Regions from separate parts of the Arthrobacter sp. UYCo732 genome, predicted to be linked through region 1. Evidence: predicted binding sites of a transcription regulator. Region 1 holds the regulator's gene; the other holds the start of a gene.
The links. Region 1 encodes HrcA, which represses chaperone genes, less so after heat shock. Its sites were predicted from a motif close to TTNGCACTCGNNNNNNNCGAGTGCNAA; they were not measured.
Positions count from the first base shown of each region.

Region 2: groL (chaperonin GroEL) is a predicted target of HrcA. The motif match lies at 5,393-5,419, and genes of this name have one in related genera.

Region 1 is NZ_JBEPPJ010000001.1:593,187-601,179, forward strand. It holds gene hemW (radical SAM family heme chaperone HemW) at 1-1,216, shown strand, start outside; gene ABIB45_RS02850 (DUF4870 domain-containing protein) at 1,235-1,645, opposite strand; gene ABIB45_RS02855 (DUF3097 domain-containing protein) at 1,792-2,640, opposite strand; gene hrcA (heat-inducible transcriptional repressor HrcA) at 2,802-3,815, shown strand; gene dnaJ (molecular chaperone DnaJ) at 3,891-5,018, shown strand; gene ABIB45_RS02870 (16S rRNA (uracil(1498)-N(3))-methyltransferase) at 5,021-5,803, shown strand; gene ABIB45_RS02875 (GerMN domain-containing protein) at 5,807-6,763, opposite strand; gene ABIB45_RS02880 (PhoH family protein) at 7,135-7,993, shown strand, end outside.
Region 2 is NZ_JBEPPJ010000008.1:122,538-130,530, reverse strand. It holds gene ABIB45_RS12775 (threonine/serine exporter family protein) at 1-791, shown strand, start outside; gene ABIB45_RS12770 (siderophore-interacting protein) at 840-1,679, opposite strand; gene ABIB45_RS12765 (uracil-DNA glycosylase) at 1,694-2,464, opposite strand; gene ABIB45_RS12760 (DUF3263 domain-containing protein) at 2,644-2,973, shown strand; gene ABIB45_RS12755 (LytR C-terminal domain-containing protein) at 3,025-3,651, shown strand; gene ABIB45_RS12750 (cold-shock protein) at 3,820-4,026, shown strand; gene ABIB45_RS12745 (ABC transporter substrate-binding protein) at 4,023-5,306, shown strand; gene groL (chaperonin GroEL) at 5,599-7,227, shown strand; gene ABIB45_RS12735 (RNase H family protein) at 7,416-7,993, shown strand, end outside.

The sequences.
Region 1 (7,993 bases):
TCCCCTTGGCGACCCGGCGCCGTCGGACGGTCTCCTGCCTGCCCAGGCAACGGGCGGTGCGGCGGGCCGGGCCTTCGGGCTCTACGTGCACATCCCGTTCTGCGCCGTCCGGTGCGGATACTGCGATTTCAACACGTACACGGCCACCGAACTCGGTGGCGGCGCGTCCCAGGACGCCTATGCCGACACCGCTATTTCCGAGGTCCGGCTGGCCGCAGGGGTCCTCATGGACTCCGGGTTGCCCGCCCGGCCACTGAGCACCGTGTTCTTCGGCGGCGGGACCCCCACGCTGCTCCCGGCGGAAGACCTTGCACGGATCCTGGCCGCAGCCGTCGGGGAATGGGGACTTGAGGATGGCGCCGAAGTCACCACCGAAGCGAACCCGGATTCTGTCACTCCCGAATCTTTGGCAATGCTGAAGGATGCCGGCTTCACCCGGGTTTCCTTTGGCATGCAGTCAGCAGTTCCGCACGTGCTCAAAGTCCTGGACCGCACGCACACACCCAGCCGGGTGCCGCAGGTGGTGCAGTGGGCGCGCGAGGCCGGACTGGCCGTGAGCCTGGACCTGATCTACGGGACACCGGGCGAGTCCCTCGATGACTGGCGGTATTCCCTGGAGACCGCCCTGTCCTATCAGCCGGACCATATCAGCGCCTACGCACTGATCGTCGAGGACGGGACCAAGCTCGCCGCGCAGATCCGCCGGGGTGAAGTTGCGGGGATCGACGACGATGACCACGCCGATAAGTATGAGCTCGCGGACCAGCTGATCGGCGAAGCCGGGTTGAGCTGGTATGAGGTCAGCAACTGGTCCCGCACGCCCGAGCAGGCCTGCCGGCACAATCTCGCCTACTGGCGCGGGGATGACTGGTGGGGCATTGGCCCCGGCGCACACTCCCACGTGGGCGGTGTGCGCTGGTGGAACGTCAAGCATCCCACCGCTTACGCGGGGCGGCTCGCGCAAGGGCTCTCACCGGCGGCCGGCCGGGAAACGCTCGACGCCGAAACGCGGGACATGGAGCGGGTGATGCTGGAGGCCAGGCTCGTTTCCGGAGTCCACGTCCCGTCGCTGGGACAGGACGGCCGCCACGCTGTTGCCGGGCTGATCGCCGATGGCCTCGTGGAGCCGGCGGCCGCCTTCCGCGGCACGCTGGTCCTGACGCTGAAGGGCCGCCTGCTGGCCGACGCCGTGGTCCGACGGATCCTGCCTGACTGACCCCGCGTTGCTTTTCGGCTATTTGATCCAGCGCAGGTTGTACTGGTAACGGTGGGGCTGGCCCTTGTTGACATGGATGCCGGCGGCCACCGAGAAGCAGGTCAGGGCAATCCAGATCAGGGTTGCGATGACGGCGAAAATGTTCCCCACCACCGGAATGAACACCAGGATGTTGGCCACCAGCGCCGCGATGGTGGGCGGCAGGCTGAAGTTCAGTGCTTCCTTAGACTCCTGCGCAGTGAACGGCCCGCGTTCACGGAAAATCAGGTAAATCAGCAGGGACGGTACGCAGCCGAGGATCCCGCCAAAGTGTGCCAGCGTGGCCCATTGACGGTCTTCGCTGGCCGTGAGGGGCAACGCGTTTGCGGGAACGCCCTGGTACTCGGAACGGCTTTGGTCGTCCCGGTGCTCGCGTGCGTTTTGTGCCACGGTTTCTTCCTTCGAAAGTGCAATGGTGCTGGTTTCGCGAATGCCGGCCTATCGCAGCAACAGTCTCCGCAGTACCAAGAATACTGGTTCCGCTGCCAAATGCCGCCGTCGATAGCGGGCATGGGGCAGGACCGGCGCCGCCGGGGCTACTGCGCCGTGAGGAAGTCGATGACTTCCTCCACCCGCCCCAGGAGCGACGCTTCCAGATCTGCATAGGTGCGGACCGCACCCAACAGCTTCTGCCAGCCCAGGCCGATGTCCTCCTTGGTGGAGTGCGGCCAGCCGAACGCTGCCAGGATGCCGGTCTTCCAGTCCTGACCCCGGGGCACCACGGGCCACTGGTCAATGCCCAGCACCGCGGGCCGGATGGCCTGCCACACGTCAACGTAAGGGTGCCCAACGATCAGAACGTTGCCGGCGGCACCGGGAGAGGCCATCACACCGGCCGCGATGCGCCACTCCTTTGAGTCCGGGACCAGGTGGTCCACCAGGACCCCAAGCCGCCGTCCGGGACCGGGACCAAAGGCGGCCACCGCCCCCGCGAGGTCGTCGATGCCGTGCAAAGGCTCCACGACGATGCCCTCCACGCGCAGATCGTCACCCCAGACCTTTTCCACGAGTTCGGCGTCGTGCTTTCCCTCCACCCAGATCCTGCTCGCTTTGGCCACCTGGGCACGCTGGCCGGCCACGCGCACCGAACCGGACGCTGTCCGGCCAGCTGGAGCGGCGGTGTTCTGCCTGGGCACGGGCGGCACCAGCCGGATGGGCCGGCCTTCCAAAAGGAAACCGAATCCAAGCCGGAACGAACGCGACTTGCCGCGCCGGTCCTCGAGGGCCACCACATGCATGCCGCCGGACTTCTCCACCCGGGTCACCGCTCCCACCCAACCGGACTGGGCGTCTTCGAGAACCATGCCGCGTTCGACGGGAACCTCGGGCAGTTCGTTCCGGACGGGCGCGCTGATCTCCTGCGGACCCCAGTTCTGGTATTGCATGGATTGATTCCGCCTTGTGCTAGATCGTGCCCCCGGAATGTTCGCCCGGAGCGGTACCAATGCTAACAACGGGGTGAGTCATATTAGACTGTTAGCACTTAGGCACGTCGAGTGCTAACAGGCCGTGGCCATTGAGGCGCAACCGTGGATGGAGGTGGAGTGTGAGCGAGCCGCGCAAACTGGAAGTACTGCGTGCCATCGTGGAGGACTATGTGCACTCCCGCGAGCCCGTGGGTTCGAAGGCCCTGGTTGAACGCCATCATCTCGGTGTGTCCAGCGCAACCATCCGCAACGACATGGCGGCCCTGGAAGACGAGGGCCTGATCACCGCGCCGCACACCAGCGCCGGCCGCATCCCCACGGACAAGGGCTACCGGCTGTTTGTGGACCAGATTTCCGCCGTGAAGCCGCTCTCGCCGGCGGAAAAGAAGGCCATCCAGTCATTGCTGGAGGGATCTGATGACCTGGATGACGTCCTGGACCGGACTGTCCGGCTGCTCTCCCAGCTGACCAACCAGGTGGCCGTGGTGCAGTACCCCCATCTGAGCCGGGCCACCATCCGTCACATCGAATTTGTTCTGCTGGCGCCCCGTCAGGTACTTCTGGTGCTCATCGCCACCACCGGCAAGGTGGAGCAGCGCGTGCTCGACGTCGGCCAGGACCTTGGCGAGGACGGTATCGCCGCCATGCGGACACACTTCCTCGGATCGCTGGCTGGCACACCGCTGAGCCGGCTGGCCCAGTCGTTGCCGGGCGTGGTGTTTTCTGTCGCTCCCGGCCAGCGTGCTGCTGCCCAGGCGCTGGCACAGGGGCTGGAAACGCTCGCGCACAGCAGCCGCGAGGACCGCATGGTGATGGCCGGGACGGCGAACCTGGCCAGGTCCAACGTGGATTTTCCCCTCAGCATCGGACCGGTGCTCGAAGCACTGGAGGAGCAGGTTGTCTTGCTCCGCCTGCTCAGTGACATGGCCCAGGACCCGCGTGGAGTCACCGTCAGCATCGGCCGCGAAAATCCTTATGACGGCCTGGCCGAAGCCTCCGTGGTGGCCACCGCCTACGGACCGGACAGCACGGCCAAGATCGGTGTGCTGGGCCCTACCCGGATGGACTATCCCACCACCATGGCCGCCGTCAGGGCAGTGGCCCGTTACCTGTCAAGAATTCTGGGTCCGTAACAGCCGCGGTCCAGGCATGAAGAGCGGAGCCGGCAGCCCGGCTGCCGGCAGTACAACAAGGAAGAGATACGAACTTTGAGCAGCCACTACGACGTCCTCGGAGTCTCGCCGGAAGCCACCGGAGAAGAGATCAAGAAGGCCTACCGCAAGCTGGCCCGCACCCTTCACCCGGACGTTAATCCCGGGGACGATGCGTCGGACCGCTTCAAGGCCGTGACCCACGCCTACGAGGTACTTTCGGACCCCCAGAAGCGCCGCGTCTATGACACCACCGGTAACGAAAACGGTACCGACAATGGTTTCGGCGGCGGTGGATACGCCGGCCAGGGCTTCGCGTTCCAGGACATTTTCGATACGTTCTTCGGCGCCGGCGGATCCTCGGGCCCGGCGTCACGGGTCCGCCGCGGCCAGGACGCCCTCATCAGCGTCCGGATCGAACTCCGCGATGCCGTGTTCGGCGTCAACCGCAAACTTGAGGTGGATACCGCCGTCACCTGCCCCACCTGCAACGGCTCCTGCTGCCGCGACGGGAGCCACCCTGAACGCTGCGATATCTGCGGCGGCAGCGGCCAGGTCCAGCGTGCGGTGCGCTCCATCCTGGGCCAGGTCATGACGGCGGCCCCGTGCGGCAGCTGTGAAGGCTTCGGGACTGTGATCAAGGATCCCTGCAACGAGTGCAGCGGCCAGGGCCGCATCCGCAGCCGCCGGTCGCTCACCATCAAGGTGCCGGCCGGCGTGGCAACGGGTACCCGCATCCAGCTCTCCGGGCAGGGCGAGGCTGGCCCGGCCGGAGGTCCGGCCGGTGATCTGTACGTCGAGATCCGGGTCAACAACGACGCCACGTACGTCCGCGACGGCGACGACCTGCACGCGACGCTGCACATTCCGATGACCGCCGCAGCGCTGGGCACCGAGGTGTCCCTGGATACGTTTGACGGGATTCAGGAGATCGACGTCAAGGCGGGGACCCAGGCCGGCGAGGTCATCACGCTCCGCGGCCTGGGCGTCACGCATCTGCGCGGCTACGGCCGAGGGGACCTCATGGTCCACCTGCAGGTGGAGACACCGGCAAAGCTGGACGCCGCACAGGAGGATCTCCTGCGGCAGCTGGCCAAGTTGCGCGGTGAGCAGTTCACGGAGGGCAAGCTGGCGGCCAGCGGCGGGGTCTTCGCCAAGCTGCGGGACCGGTTCGGTAACCTGTAGCGGTGAGCAACCCCGTTTTTTTCAGCGGCGCCGGGTCGCTGGACGCCGTGGTGCCCGGTGCCCGGTACTCCCTGCAGGGCCCGGAGGCGCGACATGCCGTAACGGTTAAGCGGCTGACCCCGGGCGAATCCGTGGACATTGCGGACGGCGCCGGGAAGCGGCTGACCGGAACGGTGGTTGCCGCGTCACCTGCCGAGCTCACCGTGGAATGCGCCGTGATGGCGGTGGAGGACCAGCCAGACATTCGGCTGGTGCTGGTCCAGGCCCTGGCCAAAGGCGACCGCGACGAACTCGCCGTGGAAACAGCCACCGAATTAGGGATCGACGCCGTTGTGCCCTGGCAATCGGAACGCTCTATTGTGCGCTGGAAGGGTGAGCGCGCCGCGAAGGCCCATGCTAAATGGCAGTCAGCGGTCACAGCGGCCGCAAAACAGGCGCGGCGCGCCTGGATTCCCGAGGTACGTGCCGCCGTCGAAACCCCCGGGTTGGCTGTTGCCGTGGCCGCCGCGGACTTGGCGGTGATTCTTCATGAAGACGCAGTACGGCCGCTCCGGTCTGTGCTTGAAGCCTGGCACGCCGGCGAGCCGCAGGCCGGCCCACGGGAAGTCCTGCTCATCGTCGGCCCGGAGGGCGGGATCAGTCCCCGCGAAGTTACCCGGCTCTGCGATGCAGGTGCCGTGACGGCTCTCCTGGGTCACCATGTCCTGCGGTCGTCCACTGCCGGACCTGCGGCAGTTGTGGTGGCGAGCGATGTGTTGGGACGCTGGAGCGCCCTGTACCCCTGAAAACTAGCTGACGTTGAACTTCCTCGTATCTACGTTTTGCTCCGCTCTGCTGCCGCCGCCGTCCGTTTGGGACACGCGGAGCTCATAACTTCCGGAGGACAGGCTGAGGGCCAGAGTGAACAGGCCGGCCTGGGTGGCGTCCGTGCCGGCTGTGGTCTCGCCAGTCAGGTAGGGCGTCTTGTCCCCGTTCCCCGCGGTCCGCAGGATCTGCCAGCGGAGCTTGTCGCCGGGGACGGTGCTGCGGCCGGTGATCTTGACACTGCCGCCGGCAAAATCCGTACCCTCCTGCGGATCGATAATCCACACGGGCGCCACCATCCCGGGGGCCCGCGACATGGGAGCACCCAACTGGACGTGGTCGAAGGCGACGTAGTCCGTGTGGCTGTCCACCAGGACCCGGACCTGGATCTGCTGGCCGGAGTCGATCAGGCCGCTACTTGCCGCCGCCGCGGTGGCGGTAAAGACCAACTGCTGAATGGCACGGACGGCCATGTCGGCGTCGAGGTTGCTGTTGAATGCATCCGCCGAGACGTCGACGGTGATGACATTCTTACCGGAGATCGAGGTTGCCAGCTTTGCGGGGCTCTGCCACGGCGTGAAAAAATCAGGGTCGAGTGGCTTCTCCGACATCATGGCGCGCAGTGCGCGTGTTACCGGGTTCTCCTGTTCCGGGACATCCCGGAACTCGCGGTACAGGAAGGCATTGCCGTCACTGCGGCCAATCCAGTACACGGGCGCCTTGTTTGATGACTGGGTAGTCTCCAGCGGGGCGCTCGTGGACAGCACGCCGGGAGAACCGGTGGCGGCAGCGGTGGAGTTGGCCGTCAGGATGGGCTCGGGGCCGGCGTCCGCAATGCAGCCGGTCAGCAGGAGGAGCACTGGCAGGAGACCCACGACGCCCCGGGCGCGGACATGCCGTGAGGCGCGTCCGGCAGTGCGGGGGGTGGGTGTTTCCGGCACTCTGATGGCCTGCCCTTCCTGGCTGAGAATGATGAGGCCGTGGCCCCGTGAGCCGGTCCCCGGACGGCCTGGATTTCAAGCATCGCATAGAGCTGCACACCAAAAGTGCCCAATCCGCCCGTTGCGCCCAACTGCAACGGGAACGAGATGAGCCCGATATGAAGTTGATACCTAAAGACGTCGGGAGCCGCACAGCATCGACTTGGGGGCGCCTGTTGGCTGGCCCCTTCCGACGCCGCAGCGAGGGGCGTCCTGGCGTAAGATAGAAGTAATCCGCTGGCTCCCGCGTACTCGGCAACAGACCGTCCACGCAGCATCCGGCGGTCTTTAAGTTCGAACTGGAGGAGACCACGGGCCTGCGGGCCAGCACCATGACTGAATCAACCAACGGAAAGCGCCGGCTGAACACCGACCGCGCCGCCGGAGAATTCCCCCACTCACTTCCCGGTGTCCGGACGGAGGTGGTTCTCTTTGACAACTCCGATCAGATGGTCCAATCCCTCGGCAGCCATGATGAGGCCCTGCGCTACATCGAAGAACAGTTTCCGGCCGTCAACTTCCACGTCCGCGGAAACGAACTTTCCATCAGCGGCCCCGCCACCGAAGTGCCCCGCATCATGCGGCTGCTGCACGAAGTGCGCGGCCTTGTGGCCCGCGGCACCGTCATCAGCCCCTCGGTCCTTCAGCAAATCGTGGCATTGCTCCGCAGCCAGTCCCTGCAGAATCCCGTGGATGTCCTCACCCACGACATCCTCTCCAGCCGGGGGAAAACCATCCGGCCCAAGACGCTGAACCAGAAGAACTACGTTGACGCGATCGACGCCAACACCGTAATCTTCGGGATTGGCCCGGCCGGTACCGGCAAGACGTATCTGGCCATGGCCAAGGCCGTCCAGGCGCTGCAGCAGAAGGAAGTCAGCCGGATTATCCTGACCCGGCCGGCCGTCGAGGCAGGCGAGCGGCTGGGGTTCCTGCCAGGCACACTCAGCGACAAAATCGACCCCTACCTGCGCCCGCTGTACGACGCGCTCCACGACATGATGGATCCGGAAGCAATCCCGCGCCTGATGGCCGCCGGAACCATCGAGGTCGCACCACTGGCTTACATGCGCGGGCGCACCCTCAACGACGCGTTTATCATCCTCGACGAGGCGCAGAACACCACGCCCGAACAGATGAAGATGTTCCTCACCCGGCTTGGCTTTGGATCGAAGATGGTGGTCACCGGAG
Region 2 (7,993 bases), on a different contig from region 1:
GCCGGTGGCGGGTTCCGGACTTCTTTACGACGGCGGCCTGCTCCTTCGCCGTTACTCTCACCGCGTTGTTGTTGTGGCGCTTCGGCCTCACCAATGCGCCGGCGATCGTGGTGGTGGGCGGCATCCTCCTGCTCCTCCCCACCGGGCGCCTGGTCTCCTCCGTCCAGGACGCCATCAACGGGTTCCCCGTAACGGCCGCCGGCCGCTTCCTGTCCACCCTGCTGACCTTCGGCGCCATTGTGGCCGGCATCGCGGTGGCCTTTGTGGTGGGCGCGATGACCGGAATGCAGGCCATCGATGTCACCCAGACGTTCCCGGCCGCCTATGATGCGTGGGTCCTGGTGATCTTCATCGCCCTCGCCGTGATGGCCATCGGCGTCACGGAGCAGACCTCCTGGGACCTGCTGCTGCCCACCGCAGGCGTCGGAGTGGTGGGCTACTTTGTCCTTCTGGGAGCAGGTTCGCTCGGCGTCGGCGACCGGTTCTCCCCGGCGCTCGCCGCCGTCGTGATTGGCTTGCTGGCGAGGGTGGTGGCCCTGAAGATGGGCGCACCCCAGCTGGTGGTGGCCGTTCCGGCGGCACTGATCCTGCTGCCCGGCCTGACCATCTTCCGGTCGATGTACGTCCTGACCATCGAGGAATCCGAAATCCTGTTGGGCGCGGGGGGGATGCTCAACGCCGGGGCAATTGTCCTGGGCACGGCGGCCGGCATTGTCCTCGGGGACACGCTGGCGCGTCCACTGACACGCAGCCTGGCCAGCAACGAGCGGCGCCGGGCCCGGCGGCGTTAAGCCGCCCGAAGTTTATTCGCGGGCGGGCGCCTGCTGCGCTGAGACTGCTCAGATCTTCCCTACGGGGAGTTTCTTCTCGGCCTGGAAGTCGTCCTCCACCCTTCCCTTGGCCCAGTATCCGGACAATGACACTTGGCTCCGCTCGAGGCCGCGCTGGACATAGAACACGTCGCGCAGGGCCTTCATGTAGCCGCGCTCGCCGTGGGCAAAAACGTCAACCCGGCCGGCGGGCCAGTCGGCGTCGGCCACTGCCGATACAAGGAGATCGCCGGTGCCGGCAGGCGCGCCGTTGCGGCGGAGCCACGAGACCTGGACGCCCGGCGGGGCATCGATGGGCTGGATGTCGGCGTCGCCGTCCACCTCAATGAAGGCCAGGCCACGCGCCTCCGCCGGCAGCGATTCGATGCCTGCGGCGATGGCCGGCAGGGCGGCCTCGTCCCCGGCGAAGAGGTACCAGTCGGCGTCGGACGACGGGTTGTAAGCGCCGCCGGGGCCGGTAAGGGTGAAGGTGTCGCCGGGCCTGGCGGCGGCAGCCCAGGGCCCGGCCAGTCCCTCGTCCCCGTGGATTACAAAGTCAATCGCGAGTTCCTGGGCGGCGTTGTCCACCCAGCGGACCGTGTAGGTGCGTGTGAACGGCCATTGCTGGCGAGGCATGGTTTCTCGGATGGTCCACAGGTCCAGGGGCTGGGCGTAGCCAACGCCGGGCTGCGGGAAGACAATCTTCACGTAGCGGTCCACGAAGCTGTTGTTCACGTAGGTGGAAAAACCCGGGCCGCCGGCCACGATCCTCACCATGTGGGTCGAGAGTTCTTCCCGGCGGATCACCGTGAGGTCGATCTGCGGACGTGTGGACTTCATTGCGCTCGTGGCGGCCGGGACTGTGCTCATAAGGTAACCCTAAGCTAGACGACCTGGGGGAGCTCCCACGTTACGCCGGACGAGCCCTGCTCCCGCAGCAACTGATTAATGGTGCTGAAAGGCTTGGAGCCGAAGAAGCCGCGCGAGGCCGACAACGGGCTCGGGTGCGCACTGGAGACCACCGCCGCGCCGGGCAGGAGGGGAAGGACACCCTCCGCATCCCTGCCCCACAGCACCGCCACGAGCGGCGGTCTGCCGCCGTCGGCGGCGCACCGGTTGGCAACTGCGGTGACTGCCGCCGTCGTAATGGCCTCCCAGCCCCTGCCACGGTGGGAGCCGGCGGCCCCGGCCCGGACGCTCATGACGCGGTTCAGCAGGAGGACGCCCTGGGCGGCCCACGTGGACAGGTCGCCGTGGATGCGGGCGGGAATGCCGAGATCGGCCTCCAGTTCGCGGTAGATATTCGCCAGGCTTCGGGGGATGGGGCGCGTCCGCGGGTCGACGGCGAAGGAAAGTCCGATCGCGTGGCCCGGCGTCGGGTAGGGGTCTTGGCCCACGATCAGGACCTTAACGTCAGCCATCGGCAGCCTGAAGGCGCGCATGACGTTCGACGGCGATGGCAGGACTTCGTGCCCGGCTGCGACTTCGGCGGCAAGGAAAGTGAGGACGTCCCGGAGCTCAGCTTCAACCGGTTCCAGCGCAACCGCCCAGTCGGCAGCCATCAGCGCCGCTAACGGCAGCGCGGCGAGGTCGGCGAAGCCCACGGCATCAGCCGGCTCCGCCGCGAACTCAAACAGGGCGTCGGATTCAAACACCGTCCCATTCTCGCAGGGATCGGCGCCGCCCCTCGGAGTTTTTGTCCAGATAACGGCGAATCGGAGACCTAAAAACCCGAATAAGTGGACAAAAAATCCGAGAAGCGAAAATGACAACGATGTTATTTGCGCCGTAACATGGGATGAGATTTTCAACCTCACCAGCGAAGGGAAGTGCCGTGGCGGAGCCTGCTCAGGAACACGTTGCGGAGCCCTCCGAGCGGAGTCCGCTGCTGGCAGATTTCGCCGTTCGTGACTCCCCGTTGAGCGAGCGTGACCAGCAGATGCTGGCCCTGGAGCGGCAGTGGTGGAAGTACGCCGGAGCCAAGGAACAGGCAGTCAGGGAACTCTTCGATCTGTCCGCCACGCACTACTATCAGCTGCTGAATGCCCTCATTGATTCCGAGGCTGCGCTGGCCCACGACCCCATGCTGGTCAAGAGATTGCGTAGACTACGTACGTCGCGTCACCGGGCGCGCACTGCACGCCGCCTGGGTTCCGACGCCTGACCAACTTCGTGCTGAGCCATCAGCAGTAATCAGCAAGGATGTCTCTGCACCATGACCAAATACGCTCGGGATGAATTCGACAAAGTTCCGGAGACCGCATCGAGGCAAGGCGTCCACCGCACGGCCTCGGCGCCGGTCCGGCGCAAACTCTGGCCCATCCTTGCCGTCGGAATCTTGGCGCTGGCCATCGGATTGGTCTCCTTCCTGATCCTTCCCAAACTCGGCTTCACCCAGGCCGGCAGTGAACTCGCCACGAGCCTGGAAGCGCCTGCGTCGCCCGAAGCAAGTGCGGCACCGTCGGCAAGCAAACATGCGGCCCCGAGTTCCGAACCGTCGGCGAGCCCGGAAGCTGAGCCCGAAGCCTCGCCCTCGCCGTCCGCCACCGAACTGCCCGCCGCTGTCCTGGACAAGGCCCAGGGCGTTGCCGTGTACAACGGCGCCGGAACCGCCGGGCTCGCCGGACGCGTCAGCGCGATGGTCCGGAATGACGGCTGGACGCTGGGGCCCGTGGGTAACTGGACCGGCGCTCCGCGGCAGAACTCCGCCATCTACTATTCCGGCGCAGCACAGCAGCCCAACGCCGAAGCGCTCGCCACCCTCCTGGGCATTCCCACTCTGGTCAATAGCCAGGAGTTCCAGGTCCCCCTAGTTGTGGTCCTGGGGCCGGGCTACCGGTAACCCCCCGCAACCCTCGTCCCGGTTACGCGTGAATAACTTTTGGGCTCCGGAGCGGCCGTGCAGCCCGGCCTGCAGGGCGGCTTGTGGCTAGAGTGATTTCAGGCGTAGGTCCGTAAAACGCCGCACACAGCGGAGTGGACCGTCGGCACTACGGAAAGAGTGGACATCATGGCATTGGGAACCGTTAAGTGGTTCAACGCCGAAAAAGGCTATGGTTTCATCACCCTGGATAGCTCCGGGGACGATGTCTTTGTGCACTGGTCGGCCATCGATGGTGAAGGCTACCGTGCCCTCAATGAAGGGCAGCGCGTCGAGCTTGAAGTCGGCGAAGGCGAGAAAGGCCCGCAGGCCGAAAGCGTCCGGCCCGCAGCGTGAAATCCCGCAGCCTGCGTTCACCAATTGTGCGGACCGCCACAGCTGCGGCACTCCTGCTGGCACTGGCCGGCTGTGCAGGTGCCGCCGGAGGCAACGCCCGGCTGGACTCGGTTGGAGCCTCCGGCGACGGCGCCTTGCGCATCGGGCTGATACAGGACAGTGCAGGGGAGCAGAGCTTCCTCAACGACTCACAGCGGGCGGCCGCCGAGCTTGCCGTGAAGGACATCAACGCCGCCGGCGGCCACAAGGGCAAACCTGTTGAGTTGATAATCGGGGCCGGGGCCGACGCCGGATCGCAGGCCACGAACCTGACCGCAGCCAAGGCCGACGTGGTCATTGGACCCACTGATTCCAGCCATGCGGCAGCTGCCATCGACGTCCTCTCCGCTGACAGGATTCCACTGATTTCGCCGGCCAACTCGGCGGCCGCCCTGAGCACCTACCAGAGCGGCGGCTACTACTTCCGGACGGCCGCGGCTGACATCGCCCAGGCCTCCGTGCTGGTAAAGCTTGCCAAGGACGGCGGAGCCAAGAGCATTGCCGTGATTCACCAGGACAGCGTTTACGGCAAGGATGTCTCCGCCGCGGTGACGACAGCCGCTACAGACGCCGGCCTGGAAACGGTCAGCACCTCGGCATTCAAGCCGGGTGCTGCGCTACAGGCGGCCGCAGTCGCCCAGGCGGCAAAGCCCGACGCCGTGGTGCTGATCGCGCGGGACGGTGCCCAGGGCGCCCTCGAGGAGCTCAACAATGCCGGGCTGTCCGGCAGCAAACTCATCCTCAGTGACGGTGCGTTCGCTCAGTACGGGCCCGGACTCGGCTTAAAGGCCCTTGATGGAGCCCGCACCGTAGTGCCCCGGGTGCTTGTTTCGGCAGATTTCCAGGCCCGGCTGCTGGCAGTGAACCCGGCGTTGAAGGACCTGTCATTCGCGGCGGAGGCCTACGACGCCGTGAATTTGGCGGCCTTGGCGGCGGTGACGGCTGATGACGATGCCGGACGCTCCATTGCGGCCAATCTGATCGCGGTGTCCGGTGGCACCGCCGGTGGCTCTTCCGGCGGGGGGAGCGCCGGGCAGCCCGGCAAGCCGTGCAGGTCGTATTCCGACTGCCTGGCGGTCCTGAAGTCCGGGGCGAAGATCAATTACGACGGCGAATCGGGGCCGATTGCCTTCGACGCCCAGGGAGATATCACCTCGGCGAACTTCATGGTGTTCACCTACGGTCCTGACAACCGGGCCGTGCTCAGCGGACGTGAGGCGGCAGGACGGGCAGCGGCCTGATCGCCAGTGGCGAACGGCGCGCCGTGAGAGAGCGGAAAAGAGAAGCTTTCGCTTGCACTCTCACGTGGGGAGTGCTAATTATTGAGTTAGCACTCCTACGTACCGACTGCTAAAGCAACGTCCGGTTTCTGCCGGTTTCGGAGCTTGGTGCCGGCCGTGGAGCGAAAGAAATACCTAGCTGGAGTGAGATCCCCAGCCGCGGCATACAGAGGCCGCCGGTGAAGGATCGTCCGTCGCGGGCACTGCAGTGAGGTTCATTCTTAACGACTGTCCCGAAAGGACTACTGCCGTTATGGCCAAGATCATTGCATTTGATGAAGAGGCACGCCGCGGTCTTGAGCGGGGCCTGAACATCCTCGCCGACGCCGTCAAGGTCACCCTCGGCCCGCGTGGACGCAATGTCGTCCTCGAAAAGAAGTGGGGCGCCCCCACGATCACCAACGATGGTGTTTCCATCGCCAAGGAGATCGAGCTGGACGATCCTTACGAAAAGATCGGCGCCGAGCTGGTTAAGGAAGTTGCCAAGAAGACGGATGACGTCGCTGGCGACGGCACCACCACGGCTACCGTGCTGGCACAGGCCCTGGTCAAGGAAGGCCTGCGCAACGTTGCAGCCGGCGCTGACCCGCTGTCCCTCAAGCGCGGCATCGAGAAGGCCGTAGAGGCCGTCACCGTTGAGCTGCTTGCCTCCGCCAAGGAAATCGAAACCAAGGAAGAGATTGCGGCCACAGCTTCCATCTCCGCCGGTGACGATGAAATCGGTGCCCTCATCGCCGAGGCCCTGGACAAGGTGGGCAAGGAAGGCGTCATCACGGTCGAGGAGTCCAACACCTTCGGCCTGGAGCTCGAACTCACCGAAGGCATGCGCTTCGACAAGGGTTACATCTCCGCTTACTTCGTGACCGACACCGATCGCCAGGAAACGGTCCTTGAGGATCCGTACATCCTGATCGTCAACTCCAAGATCTCCAACGTCAAGGAACTCGTTGCTGTCCTGGAAAAGGTCATGCAGTCCAGCAAGCCGCTGCTGATCATTGCCGAGGACATCGAGGGCGAGGCCCTGGCCACCCTGATCGTCAACAAGATCCGTGGCACCTTCAAGTCCGTTGCCGTCAAGGCTCCGGGCTTCGGCGACCGCCGCAAGGCCCAACTGGCCGACATCGCCGTCCTCACCGGCGGCCAGGTCATCGCCGAGGAAGTCGGCCTCAAGCTGGAGACCGCGGGACTGGAACTCCTGGGACGCGCCCGCAAGGTTGTTGTCACCAAGGACGAGACCACCATCGTTGAAGGTGCCGGCGACGCCGACCAGATCGCTGGGCGCGTTTCCCAGATCCGTGCCGAGATCGAGAACTCCGATTCGGACTACGACCGCGAGAAGCTGCAGGAACGCCTGGCCAAGCTGGCCGGCGGCGTTGCAGTTATCAAGGCCGGTGCCGCAACCGAAGTTGAGCTCAAGGAACGCAAGCACCGCATTGAGGACGCTGTCCGCAACGCCAAGGCTGCTGTTGAAGAAGGCATCGTCGCCGGTGGCGGCGTTGCGCTGATCCAGGCCGGCGCCAAGGCGTTCGCAAACCTGAACCTCACGGGTGACGAAGCAACGGGCGCCAACATCGTCCGCGTTGCCATCGACGCCCCGCTGAAGCAGATCGCCTTCAACGCCGGCCTCGAGCCCGGCGTTGTGGTGGACAAGGTCCGCGGCCTGCCTGCAGGCCACGGCCTGAACGCAGCAACCGGCGAATACGTCGACCTGCTGGCTGCCGGCATCAACGACCCCGTCAAGGTGACCCGCTCTGCACTTCAGAACGCGGCCTCCATTGCCGGCCTGTTCCTCACCACCGAGGCTGTTGTGGCCGATAAGCCGGAGAAGAACGCTCCGGCCATGGGTGGCGGCGACGACATGGGCGGCATGGGCGGCTTCTAGCCCCTAGTTGCCCCAAGCACGACGCACGACGGCGGTCCTCACCAACGGTGGGGGCCGCCGTCGGCCTTTAACTCGCGATGCCCTATCAGGTTTGGCCCCTAAAGGTCCCGTTTAAGAACCAAGCCTGATAGAGCATCACGGTCCGGGCCCGGCACAGGTGCGCAGCTCAACTCTGGCAGGATGGAACCGTGACGATTACAGCAGCAGCCGACGGTTCGGCTTTAGGAAACCCGGGCCCGGCCGGCTGGGCATGGTATGTCAACGACGACTGTTGGCGCGCAGGGGGATGGCCGCACGGCACCAACAACCAGGGTGAGTTGATGGCCGTCCTTGACCTGTTCCGCGCCACCGCCCACGTGCCGGATGAAGACCTGCGGGTCCTCTGCGACAGCCAGTACGTCATCAACTCCATCACCAAGTGGATGCCGGGCTGGAAACGGAAGGGCTGGCGCAAAGCCGACGGCAAGCCCGTCCTGAACGTGGAGCTGCTCAAGGAACTGGACCGGGAACTCGCGGGCCGCAAATACATCTTGCAATGGGTCAAGGGCCACGCCGGCCACGACCTCAACGAGGCAGCGGACGTGCGCGCCCGTGCCGCAGCCACCGCCTACCAGCAGGGCGTGGCAGCCCGTTCCGGCCCCGGCTTCGCCGGTGCCCCCGTTGAAGTCAGCCACGCGGCGGCTCAAGCCTCTGCTCCCGCTGCCAGTACTGCTGTCCGCACCGCGGCCGCTCCCACTCCCGCCGGTGCTTCCGCAGGCACTGGGGG